Regions from separate parts of the Comamonas piscis genome, predicted to be linked through region 3. Evidence: predicted binding sites of a transcription regulator. Region 3 holds the regulator's gene; each other region holds the start of a gene.
What was found. The regulator LexA, encoded in region 3, represses DNA repair genes until DNA is damaged. The targets are predictions, from matches to a motif close to ACTGTATNNNNATACAGT.

Region 1: HS961_RS06030 (VRR-NUC domain-containing protein) is a predicted target of LexA. The motif match lies at 2,073-2,090, and genes of this name have one in related genera.
Region 2: HS961_RS13995 (putative DNA modification/repair radical SAM protein) is a predicted target of LexA. The motif match lies at 1,773-1,790, and genes of this name have one in related genera.

What each region holds. Positions count from the first base shown of each region.
Region 1 is NZ_CP058554.1:1,340,792-1,344,042, reverse strand. It holds gene HS961_RS06035 (ATP-dependent DNA helicase) at 1-215, opposite strand, end outside; gene HS961_RS06030 (VRR-NUC domain-containing protein) at 212-2,038, opposite strand; gene HS961_RS06025 (hypothetical protein) at 2,287-2,823, shown strand; gene HS961_RS06020 (hypothetical protein) at 2,820-3,251, shown strand, end outside.
Region 2 is NZ_CP058554.1:3,107,340-3,110,590, reverse strand. It holds gene HS961_RS14005 (tripartite tricarboxylate transporter substrate binding protein) at 1-439, shown strand, start outside; gene HS961_RS14000 (tripartite tricarboxylate transporter substrate binding protein) at 606-1,565, shown strand; gene HS961_RS13995 (putative DNA modification/repair radical SAM protein) at 1,797-3,125, shown strand; gene HS961_RS13990 (TIGR03915 family putative DNA repair protein) at 3,129-3,251, shown strand, end outside.
Region 3 is NZ_CP058554.1:2,762,231-2,765,481, forward strand. It holds gene HS961_RS12365 (FMN-dependent NADH-azoreductase) at 1-466, shown strand, start outside; gene HS961_RS12370 (hypothetical protein) at 712-1,254, opposite strand; gene lexA (transcriptional repressor LexA) at 1,381-2,097, opposite strand; gene HS961_RS12380 (asparaginase) at 2,212-3,231, shown strand.

The sequences.
Region 1 (3,251 bases), 1.4 Mb from region 3:
GGGTCAAAGCCATCGGCGCGGCCGCGTACTTGCAGGTCTTCATAGCTGCCTGCCAGGCGCAGTTCCGCCTCATAGCCAGCGCCCCGGCGTGCGCGCACCAGGCCATGGCCTTCAATGCCTTCCAGCGCCGATGGCGCGGGCGTAAAGCGCAAATCCAGATCGCCCGCACGGGCAGTGAACTCGCACAAGGCGCGCACCGCCACGGTGTAGCTCATGCGCCCGCCTCGCGCCACTGCACATGGCAGACGCCCACGGGTATGCCATGGGCGGCGCAGTACTCCAGCCAGCGGATCTGGTTGTCCTGCAGCTTGTCGCCCGGGCCTTTGACCTCCACCAGCTGGTAGCGCCGCTCCAGCGGCCAGAAACGCACCAGGTCGGGGAAGCCCGTGCGGTTGGCCTGCAGGTTGCCCAGCAGGCGCTGGAACAGCAGCTTGAGGTGGGCCGCCGGTATGCAGGCCAGCGCATGCGCCAGCAATGCATCGGTCAACGTGCCCCAAAACACAAAGGGCGACTGCAGCCCGGCCTTGTCGGCAAAGCGCTGGCGGATCACCTCGGCATAGCTGCCGTCATCGAGCATGGCCAGACAAGCGCCAAACAGCGCTGCACGCCGCGCGACAAAATCGGGCGCATACACATCGGCCGGCCCCGCCTGGAACGGATGAAAAAACGCCCCCGGCAAAGGCGCAAAAATCGCCGGCCAGCACAGCAGGCCAAACAGCGAGTTGATGAGTGCGTTCTCGACATAGAACACCGGCGCATCGTCGCGGTGCCAGTGGTCGCGCAAGGCGTATTCCACGGCCATCAGGCGCAGGCCTTCGGGGGCCTGCGTTGCCCCTGCTGCTTCCATGGCCTCGATGGCTTCACCAGCGCGTAAGGCCGCTTCCAATGCGGCCGCGTCGCTCAGCGCATCCATCGCCGCCATGCCGTGCGCCATACGAGGCAAGCGCAGCACGCGGTCCAGCGCCACATCCTCGCGCAGTTGGGCCACCTCGGGTTTCAGCGCGCGGCGGCTGGCGCTGCGCTGGCCCAGGTGGCGGCGCAGGCGCGGCAGCATGCGGGCCAGGCGCTGGCTTTCCTCATCGCTCTCGGGCTGCTGCGCAGCGGCGCTGGCGAGGGCCAGGGCCTCGTCAAAGCGCTCCATGCGTTCTAGCACGCGCATGCGGCGGTGGCGTGCGCCCGGGTAGGGGCTGGCGGCATAGGCCTGCTCGGCAAGGGCCCAGCTTTGGCTGCGCTCGCAGGCCTGGCCCAGGCGCAGCAGCACCTTGGCATGGCGCTGCTGCAGCCAGGGGTTGGCGCTGCGCCAGGCGGCCAGCGCGTCCATCAAGGCCTGGCGGTCTTCGTCCTCATCCACCGCCTGGCGCCACTGCTGCAGCTGGCGGTAGCCCTGCACATCGGCACGGTTCTGGAAGGCGCGCGACTGCGCATCAAAGGCCACCGTCTCGTATTTGAAGATGCCCAGATCGGCCAGCACAAACTCTGACCAGTCCTGGTGCAGATTGCCAAAGAACATCAGGCGCAGGCCTTCGGCCAGCTCGCCGACCGTCACGCGCCAGGCGGCATGCTCGGCTTGCGGGTGCCAGCGGTGGTAGGGCTGCAGCTGCTCTTGGGCTTCTTGCTCGGAGCTTGGGTCTGACGGCTGCGCCCATTGCGCAAGCTGGGCCAGCATGTCGGCCTTGCGCAGCGAGCGCGCCAAACCGGCGTTGGCAAATATCTGCAGCAGCTCGGGCTTGGTGTGCAGCGCAAACAGCTCGGCCAGGGCCATGTCGGCATCGGCATCGATCCAGCCCAGCGCCAGCAAGGGCTGGGCGGCGGCATGCACATCGGGGATCTCGTCGTAGACCAGCTTGTCCGCGCGGAACCAGGGCCCGCGCCGCATCAGCATGCGCACCATCAGTGCCTGCGACTGCATGGGCGCTTGGGCAAAGTCCGCCAAAAACTGCTGTTCTCGCGCATCCAGCACATCGCCATAGCGCTGCCCCAACCACTGCAGCGCGCGCTCGAAGTTATGCAGGTAGTAGTAGCGGTGGGGGGCCAGCATGGGGATGGATGCGGTGGGTGTGAGTGATAGCTTATCTGTATTTTTATACAGTCATTCTATCGAAGGCCGCATCGCCCCTTCCGGCCGTATGGCTCGCTCAACTGATAGCCCTATTCCACTGCTAACTGGCAGGCCATATACAAATGAGTTTGCGAATAGAAACGATTCTCATTTATTATGTTTTTATTTGACCTTGCCTTGATGCCGAGCAAAGTGTTTTCCGTTTATCCCGTGGAGGCGAGCCAACCGTGCCAAACCCAGACAGTGACATCCACCCGTTGGTGCAGGAGCACGGTGTGATGCTTCGCCACTATGCGGCACTGCAAGCCCGTTGCACGGCCCAAGTCGATGCTCTGCGCGCAGAGGTCGAGGCGCTGCGCGCCCAGGTCACGCAGCTGCGGGCCCAGGTCATCATGCGCGACAGCGCCCTCATCTGGGAGCGCGAGGACCGCTTGGTACACCTGTCGACCATCGCCAACCGCGCGGCCGTCACGGCAGTGCGCCGCTGTGTGGACCCGGCCGCGACCATGGAGGTAGTGGCCGCACCCCAGCCCCCACCCGATGCCTATCTGCAAGAGCTGGGCCAGCATGCCACCAACTTGGTGATCTGCCAGACCGGCTGCATCAGCCACGGCGGTTACTGGCGCGACCACGACCAGTGCAAGCGCCTGGGCACCACCTGCCTGCTCGAAGACCCCAAGGCCTTTGCCCCCACAGAAACCGCCAAGGCCTCGCATGCCTGGGTGATGACGGCGGCCAGCGTGCCCGCCAAGGAACTGCCATGAGCTCGCGTTTTCCGTCCTCAGTATCGGGCCCGCTGCTGCTGCGCGAATGGGAGCGCCTGACCCAGACCGGCGTGGAAGCCAGCCGCGACAACCGCCCCGAGCAAGCGCTGGCCTGGCACGAGCATGCGCTGCGCGTGGCGCACCAGCTGTTCCACGATGCACCAGCAGGCGTCTGCGCCGATGACCGCCTGGCCGCCTTTGTGGTGGCGCACCTGAACCTGGCCGACTGCTTCAACACCTTGAGCCAGCCGGTATCGGCCGGCGAGTGCATCAACTGCGCGCACCACCAGCTGCTGGCCCTGACGCGCGACGACCATGCCAGCGCCGATCTGCGATCTGCTGCCTGCAAGCACCTGCACCACACCTTTGCCGCCTTGACCGAGCACCACAACCGCTGCGCCGCCCGCGAGCGCGAGGATGCGATGGAG
Region 2 (3,251 bases), 350 kb from region 3:
CATTCCTTATAAGGGCAGCGGCCCGGCGCAATCGGATTTTCTGGGCAACCAGGTCCCCTTGATGGTGGACTCAGTCACTGCAGCCTTGGCCAATATCCAGGCGGGCAAGGCCGTGCCGCTGGGTGTAACCTCGGCCACCCGCTCCAGTCAGCTGCCCCAGGTGCCAACGATTGCGGAATCCGGCCTGGCCGAGTTCAAGGGGTTTGAGGCCGTGGGCTGGCTTGGCCTGATGGCCCCCAAGGGCACGCCGCAAGCGGTGGTTGATCGCCTGAACCACGAAACCGTGGCCATCCTGAACAGCGCCGAGATGCAGAAGTTCATCCGCGACCGGGGCTCGGAGCCCGCACCCAGCAGCGGCGCTGAAATGGATCGCTTTGTGGCCAGTGAGATGCAGGAATGGGGCAAGGCGGTGAAGCAATCGGGCGCGACCGTGGAATAACGCGTCGGCTCCATCCCCATGGCGCCTCCACCGCGCCGTCGGCAGAAGCCTTACACCCCGCTGACCATGTCACGCAGGCGTCGCCGTAGAAGAGGGTGCTTTTCTACACTGTTTGTCGCCTATAGATCGATACGGAGACAAAGAGATGGTGTTGACGCGCAGAAGCATGTTGCAAGCAGGAGCAGCCACGGCAGCGGGTGCCTACATGGGGGTAGGTGCCTCGCTGGCCCATGCCAACAAGACATTTCCAAGCCGGGCCATCAAGCTGGTGGTGGCTTTTCCTGCGGGTGGGCCGACAGATCTGACCATGCGCCAGCTGGCCGACAATGCGGCCAAGGTACTGGGCCAGCCGATTGTGGTCGAGAACCGGCCAGGCGCTGCGGGCTCGCTGCCTGCCGGTCAGCTGCAAAACACGGCAGCCGATGGCTACACCATCGCCCAGCTGCCGATGAGCGTGATGCGCCTGCCGTTTACCACCGGCCTCAAATGGAACCCGGTGGAAGACCTGAGCTACATCATCAATGTCACCGGCTATGCATTCTGCATGGTGGCCAGCACCCAGTCCGGCCTCAAGAGCTGGCAGGATGTGGTCGCCTGGGCCAAGGCCAACCCTGGCAAGCTGACCCTGGGCAATACGGGTACCTACACCTCCCCCCATGTCACCTCGGCCATCATTGCGCAGCAGCTTGGCCTGGATGTTGTGCATGTGCCCTACAAGGGCTCATCTGAGCTGATGCGCGCCACGATGGCGGGCGAGGTGATGGTTGCAGCCGACACCAGCGCCGTCATCCCTTATGTGGACCAGGGCCGCATGGTCGCCTTGAACGTCTGGACCGAAAAGCGCCTCCCGACCTTGCCCAACATCCCCACCTTGATTGAGCTGGGCCTTCCCACCACGCAGTACTCGCCCTTTGGCCTGGTGGGCCCCAAGGGCATGCCAGCCGATGTGCAAACCGCCTTGCACAATGCCTTCAAGCAAGCGATGGAGATGGAAAGCTACCAGGCCATGCTGCAGCGCTTTGAAATGCTGCCCATCTACATGAACAGCGCCGACTACAAGAAGTTTGCCGCTGAGTCATCGGTGAAGGAAAAGGCGGTGTTGGCGAAGCTGGGGCCCCAGGCCTGATCTTGGTGCAGGGCTGATAAGCTGCAACGAATGCCAATAACTGTATATGTATACAGCTATTGGAAAAAGCCCACTTTCGCTGACCCGTTGCCCTCTGACCGGCCCTTTTTGGCTTAGCCAGTACCCTGCACAGCGGCGGGGCGCTGACACATCTGGTGGCAGATGCGGCGATCAGTACTGGTGTTAGGCATGCCATTTTGCTAGAATACTGTAAATACATACAGTTCTCCTATGCAAACCCTCGCCAAACTCCAGATCCTGGCCGATGCCGCCAAATACGATGCCAGCTGTGCATCGAGCGGCAGCAAGCCCCGCGATTCGGTGGGCGGCAAGGGGATGGGATCGACGGAGGGCATGGGGATCTGCCATAGCTACACGCCGGACGGCCGCTGCGTCTCCTTGCTCAAGATCCTGCTGACGAATTTCTGCATCTTCGACTGCCGCTACTGCATCAACCGCAAAAGCTCCAATGTGCAGCGCGCCCGGTTCAGCGCTGCTGAGGTCGTGGCGCTCACGCTGGATTTTTACCGCCGCAACTGCATCGAAGGGCTGTTTCTGTCCAGCGGCATCATCCAGTCGTCTGACTACACGATGGAGCAGCTGGTGGAGGTCGCGCGTTGCTTGCGCGAAGACCATGATTTTCGCGGCTATATCCACCTCAAGACCATTCCCGATGCCTCGCCCGAGCTTCTGGCCCAGGCGGGGCGCTATGCCGACCGCCTCAGCATCAATGTCGAGCTGCCTACCGAGCAAGGGCTGGAGCAGTTAGCCCCTGAGAAAAATGCCGCCGGCATTGCGCTGGCGATGCACCAGGTGGCGGAACATATCGAGGTTGCGCGGCAGCAGACGCAAGACCAGCAGAACGGAAAACTTGTCTCCATGCCGCGCCAGCGCCAAACCGCTCGCGCAGCGGCCCCCCGTTATGCGCCGGCAGGCCAAAGCACGCAAATGATTGTGGGTGCAGACAGCGCCAACGACGCAACCATTTTGCGCACCAGCAGCGGCCTCTACACTGGCCAGCGCCTGCGCCGGGTGTACTACTCGGCCTTCAGCCCCATTCCTGATGCCTCGGCCGATCTGCCTTTGCAGGCGCCGCCGCTGATTCGTGAGCACCGGCTCTACCAGGCCGATTGGCTGATGCGCTTTTACGGTTTCAGCCATGCAGAGATCACCGCGCCGGCGGCTGGCGGCATGCTGGATCTGGAGCTGGATCCCAAACTCGCCTGGGCGCTGTCGCAGCGCCAGCATTTCCCGGTGGACCTCAACCGTGCGCCCAAACAGTGGCTGCTGCGCGTGCCCGGGCTGGGCGTGGGCAGCGTGCAGCGCCTTCTGGCCGCCCGCATGGTGCGCAGGCTCAGGCTGGCTGATTTGCAGCAGCTGCGGGTCGCCACCAGCAAGGTCTTGCCCTTTGTAGAGCTGGATGACTACCACCCGCCGCTGGGCATGCTGGACAGCAGCTCGCTGCGCCAGCAGTTGCTGGGCAAGATGCAACACGGCAGCACCCAGCGGCATCACAGCGGCATGCAGATGCCGGTGCTTGCGCAAATGGCGCTGTTTTAAACCATGCAAGCACAAACCGATTCCCTGGTGGTTGCGCTGGACGGCCCGGATGATTTTGCCGGCTTCCGCCAAGCAGCCCGCGTGCTGCTGGCCCTCAACGTCGATCCGCAAGCATTGCATTGGCGC
Region 3 (3,251 bases):
CACCTCAAACGCGGGCGCTGATGCTCCGGCGCTGGCCTGGTCGGAAACGCTGATTAAGGAACTGGAAGACAGCGATCTGCTGCTGATCGTGACGCCCATGCACAACTTTGCGGTGCCGGCCACGCTCAAGCTCTGGCTGGATCAGGTAATCCGCATCCACCGCAGCTTTGCAGCCACGCCCGAAGGCAAGATAGGTCTGATGAAGGACCGGCCCACCTTGGTGCTGGTGAGTTCCGGAGGCTTCCATGCAGGGCCAAAGGCGCGTCAGGAGGACTTTTTGACGCCTTATTTGCGCTATGCGCTGGCCTCCATCGGCATCCGCAATGTGCATTTTGTGTTGCTGCAAGGCCTGGTGTTTGGGCCGGACGCGGTGGCATCTGCAGTGGGCAGCGCCCGAGACGCACTGCGCGAGCAATTGGCGCCGTTCAAGCGGCAGGCGCAGGAAGCGGCTGCAGTAGTGCGTTGAGCGACAGACACATAAGAAAAAGCCAACGGCAATAGCGGATGGGTGTCAGCGAACTGTGGTTAACGGCTGAGCACTGAAGGCGCCAGGTTGGCACCTGCCCAGCGTCCCGGTATCGACCGATGCGTTCAGCGCTTGCCTTGCCGCAGCATGCCGATCCTGCAGTCCGCATTCCTGAAGCCATCGACGGCAGCCATGCAGCGACCAGCAGGCTGGCCACAACGCACCAGCCTGGGCTTGGCTCCGGCTTACACCGCGTGCAGGTGTTCCAGCCGCTCCAGGCGTTCCAGCTCGGCACAGATGTCGGCCATGCTGCCCGACATGGCCCAGCGCATGCCCTTTTGGCGGTGCAGGCTGGCCGGCTGGGCCCAGTACATTTTGATAGGGGCATCGTTGGCGGCCTGGGCGCTGCAGCGCTGTACCGACAGAAAAGGGCGTGCGGGAGACTGGATGCCGGCAGAGAGGCGGCGGCGCGCTGCTGGTTTGCGCGGCAGGCGAATGCGGTCGATGGGGCGTTGTGCGGGGGCCTCATCGGCAGGGCTGTCCACGCCTGGCTGAGCGCTGGGGTCATCAAGCAAACTCAGCTGCTGCGCGGCACCACGCTGTGCAGCAATGGAGGATGCAGCGACAAAGCAGTGCACCTGGGCAGCATGCTGACCGTCATTGGCGGCGCCATGGCCGGGCTGGCGCCGGCGGCCGCGCACAATGGCGCGTTGGATGGACTGGAACCAGGGCAGGCCGGCGACGAGGGAAAAAGGCGCAAGCGCGCGCAATGCATCTGCTACGAGCATAGGAAAGTCCTTGGTGTACGGGTAACAGCAGGATTGCGCTAGGGCGAGCGCATCCCCAGGGCTGTGGGCCGGGTGCCCACAACGCCCGCTACCTGGGGTTGCGCAGAGAGGGGTAAGGCGCTGGGCCTAGTTCAGCATCGTGTTGCGGATCAGGCCGACGGCGATGCCTTCGATCTCGAAGGGCTCGCCGGGCTGCACGATGATCGGCAGGTAATCCGGGTTTTCGGCCAGCAGCTCGATGCCATCCTTGGTGCGCTGCAGGCGCTTGACGGTGACGTCATCACCCAGGCGGGCGACGATGATCTGGCCATTGCGGGCCTCGCGGGTGGCTTTGACGGCGAGCAGGTCGCCATCGATGATGCCGATGTCGCGCATCGACATGCCGCGCACCTTGAGCAGGTAATCGGGCTGCTGCTGGAACAGGCCGCCTTCGACGGTGTAGGTTTGGTCCACATGCTCTTGCGCCAGGATGGGCGAGCCAGCGGAAACGCGGCCAATCAGCGGCAAGGCCAGCTGGGCCAGCTCTTGCACCACACGGCCCACGCCCGCGGTGGCGTTGGATACGCCCGCCAGCGGCGACGAAAAGCGAGTGCCACGTGCGGCATTGATAGAGCGCACGGTATCGCTTTGCAGGCGGATACCCCGGGAGGTGCCGCTGACCAGCTCAATCACGCCTTTGCGGGCCAGCGCCTTGAGGTGGTCTTCTGCCGAATTGGCGGATTTGAAGCCCAGCTTGCTGGCGATTTCGGCACGGGTTGGCGGGGCGCCGGTGCGCGAAATGGCGGTCTGGATCAGGTCCAGAATTTCTTGTTGGCGTGCGGTGAGTTTGGGATGGTCTCGCATAAGATCTCCGTGTGATCTGCGGCGCTGGGCACTAGCAAAGCTATTGCGCGTTCCAACACCTGTATATCAATCCAGTACCTGTATTTTTAACCAGTTTTTTGCAGGAGGCAAGCCTTGCAGCCAAAAATTTTGATCATTGGCACCGGTGGCACCATTGCCGGCATGGCCGATGACGCCGAGAAACCCGGCCAGTACCGCGCGGCTGCGCTGTCGATTGCGTCACTGTTAGCGGGAGTGAGCGGTATAGAGAAGGCCGCTGCAGGCCCGCTGGATGCGATACAGATAGCGCAAATTGATAGCAAGGATATGAGCGACACCGTCTGGCATGCACTGCTCAAGGCCTGCGATGCGGCGATGCGCGATGACGGGGTGCGTGGTGTTGTTATCACCCACGGTACCGATACCCTGGAAGACACGGCCTGGTTTTTGCACTGCGTATTGGGGCGCTTGCCCAAGCCGGTGGTGCTGACCTGTGCCATGCGCCCGGCCAATGCGCTGATGCCCGATGGGCCGCAGAACCTCAAGGATGCCGTCGCTGCTGCTGCCGCCTTGGATGCCGAAGGCCAACCGCTGCTGCGCGAGGTGGTGGCTGTGACCGGCAGCGGCGAGCTGCACAGTGCGCGCTGGCTGCAAAAGGTGCATCCGCACCGCTTGCTGGCCTTTTCATCGGGCGAGCAGGGGCCTGTGGGCTGGGTGGACGGCAGTGCGGTGCAGCTGCGCCATGGCTACGCCCCTGGCTGCGTCGTCGCAGCGGGCAGCTATACCGGCAGCGAATGGCTGGCGGTGCTGCCAGATCCAGTGCAACAGGCCTGGCCCTGGGTGGAGATTGTCACCAGCCATGCGGGGATACGGCCCGGTTTGGTGGATGCCTTGCTGGCCCAAGGCCTGGAAGGCCTGGTGCTGGCCACTACCGGCAATGGCACGGTACACGAAGTGCTGCTGTGCGCGGCAGACCGGGCGCGCCAACAAGGGGTGGCGGTATGGCGCAGCAGCCGCTGCAGCGAGGGAGTGATCAGTGATGCCGTGCTGCCTGGGCCGCAACACCTGGCCGCAGACTTGGCGGTGGCGCTGACGCCCTGCAAAACCCGGGTGAGCCTGCAGCTGGTCTTGGCGCAGGCGCAAACGGCGGTCTGACCTTGCCCACTGCTGCCGCT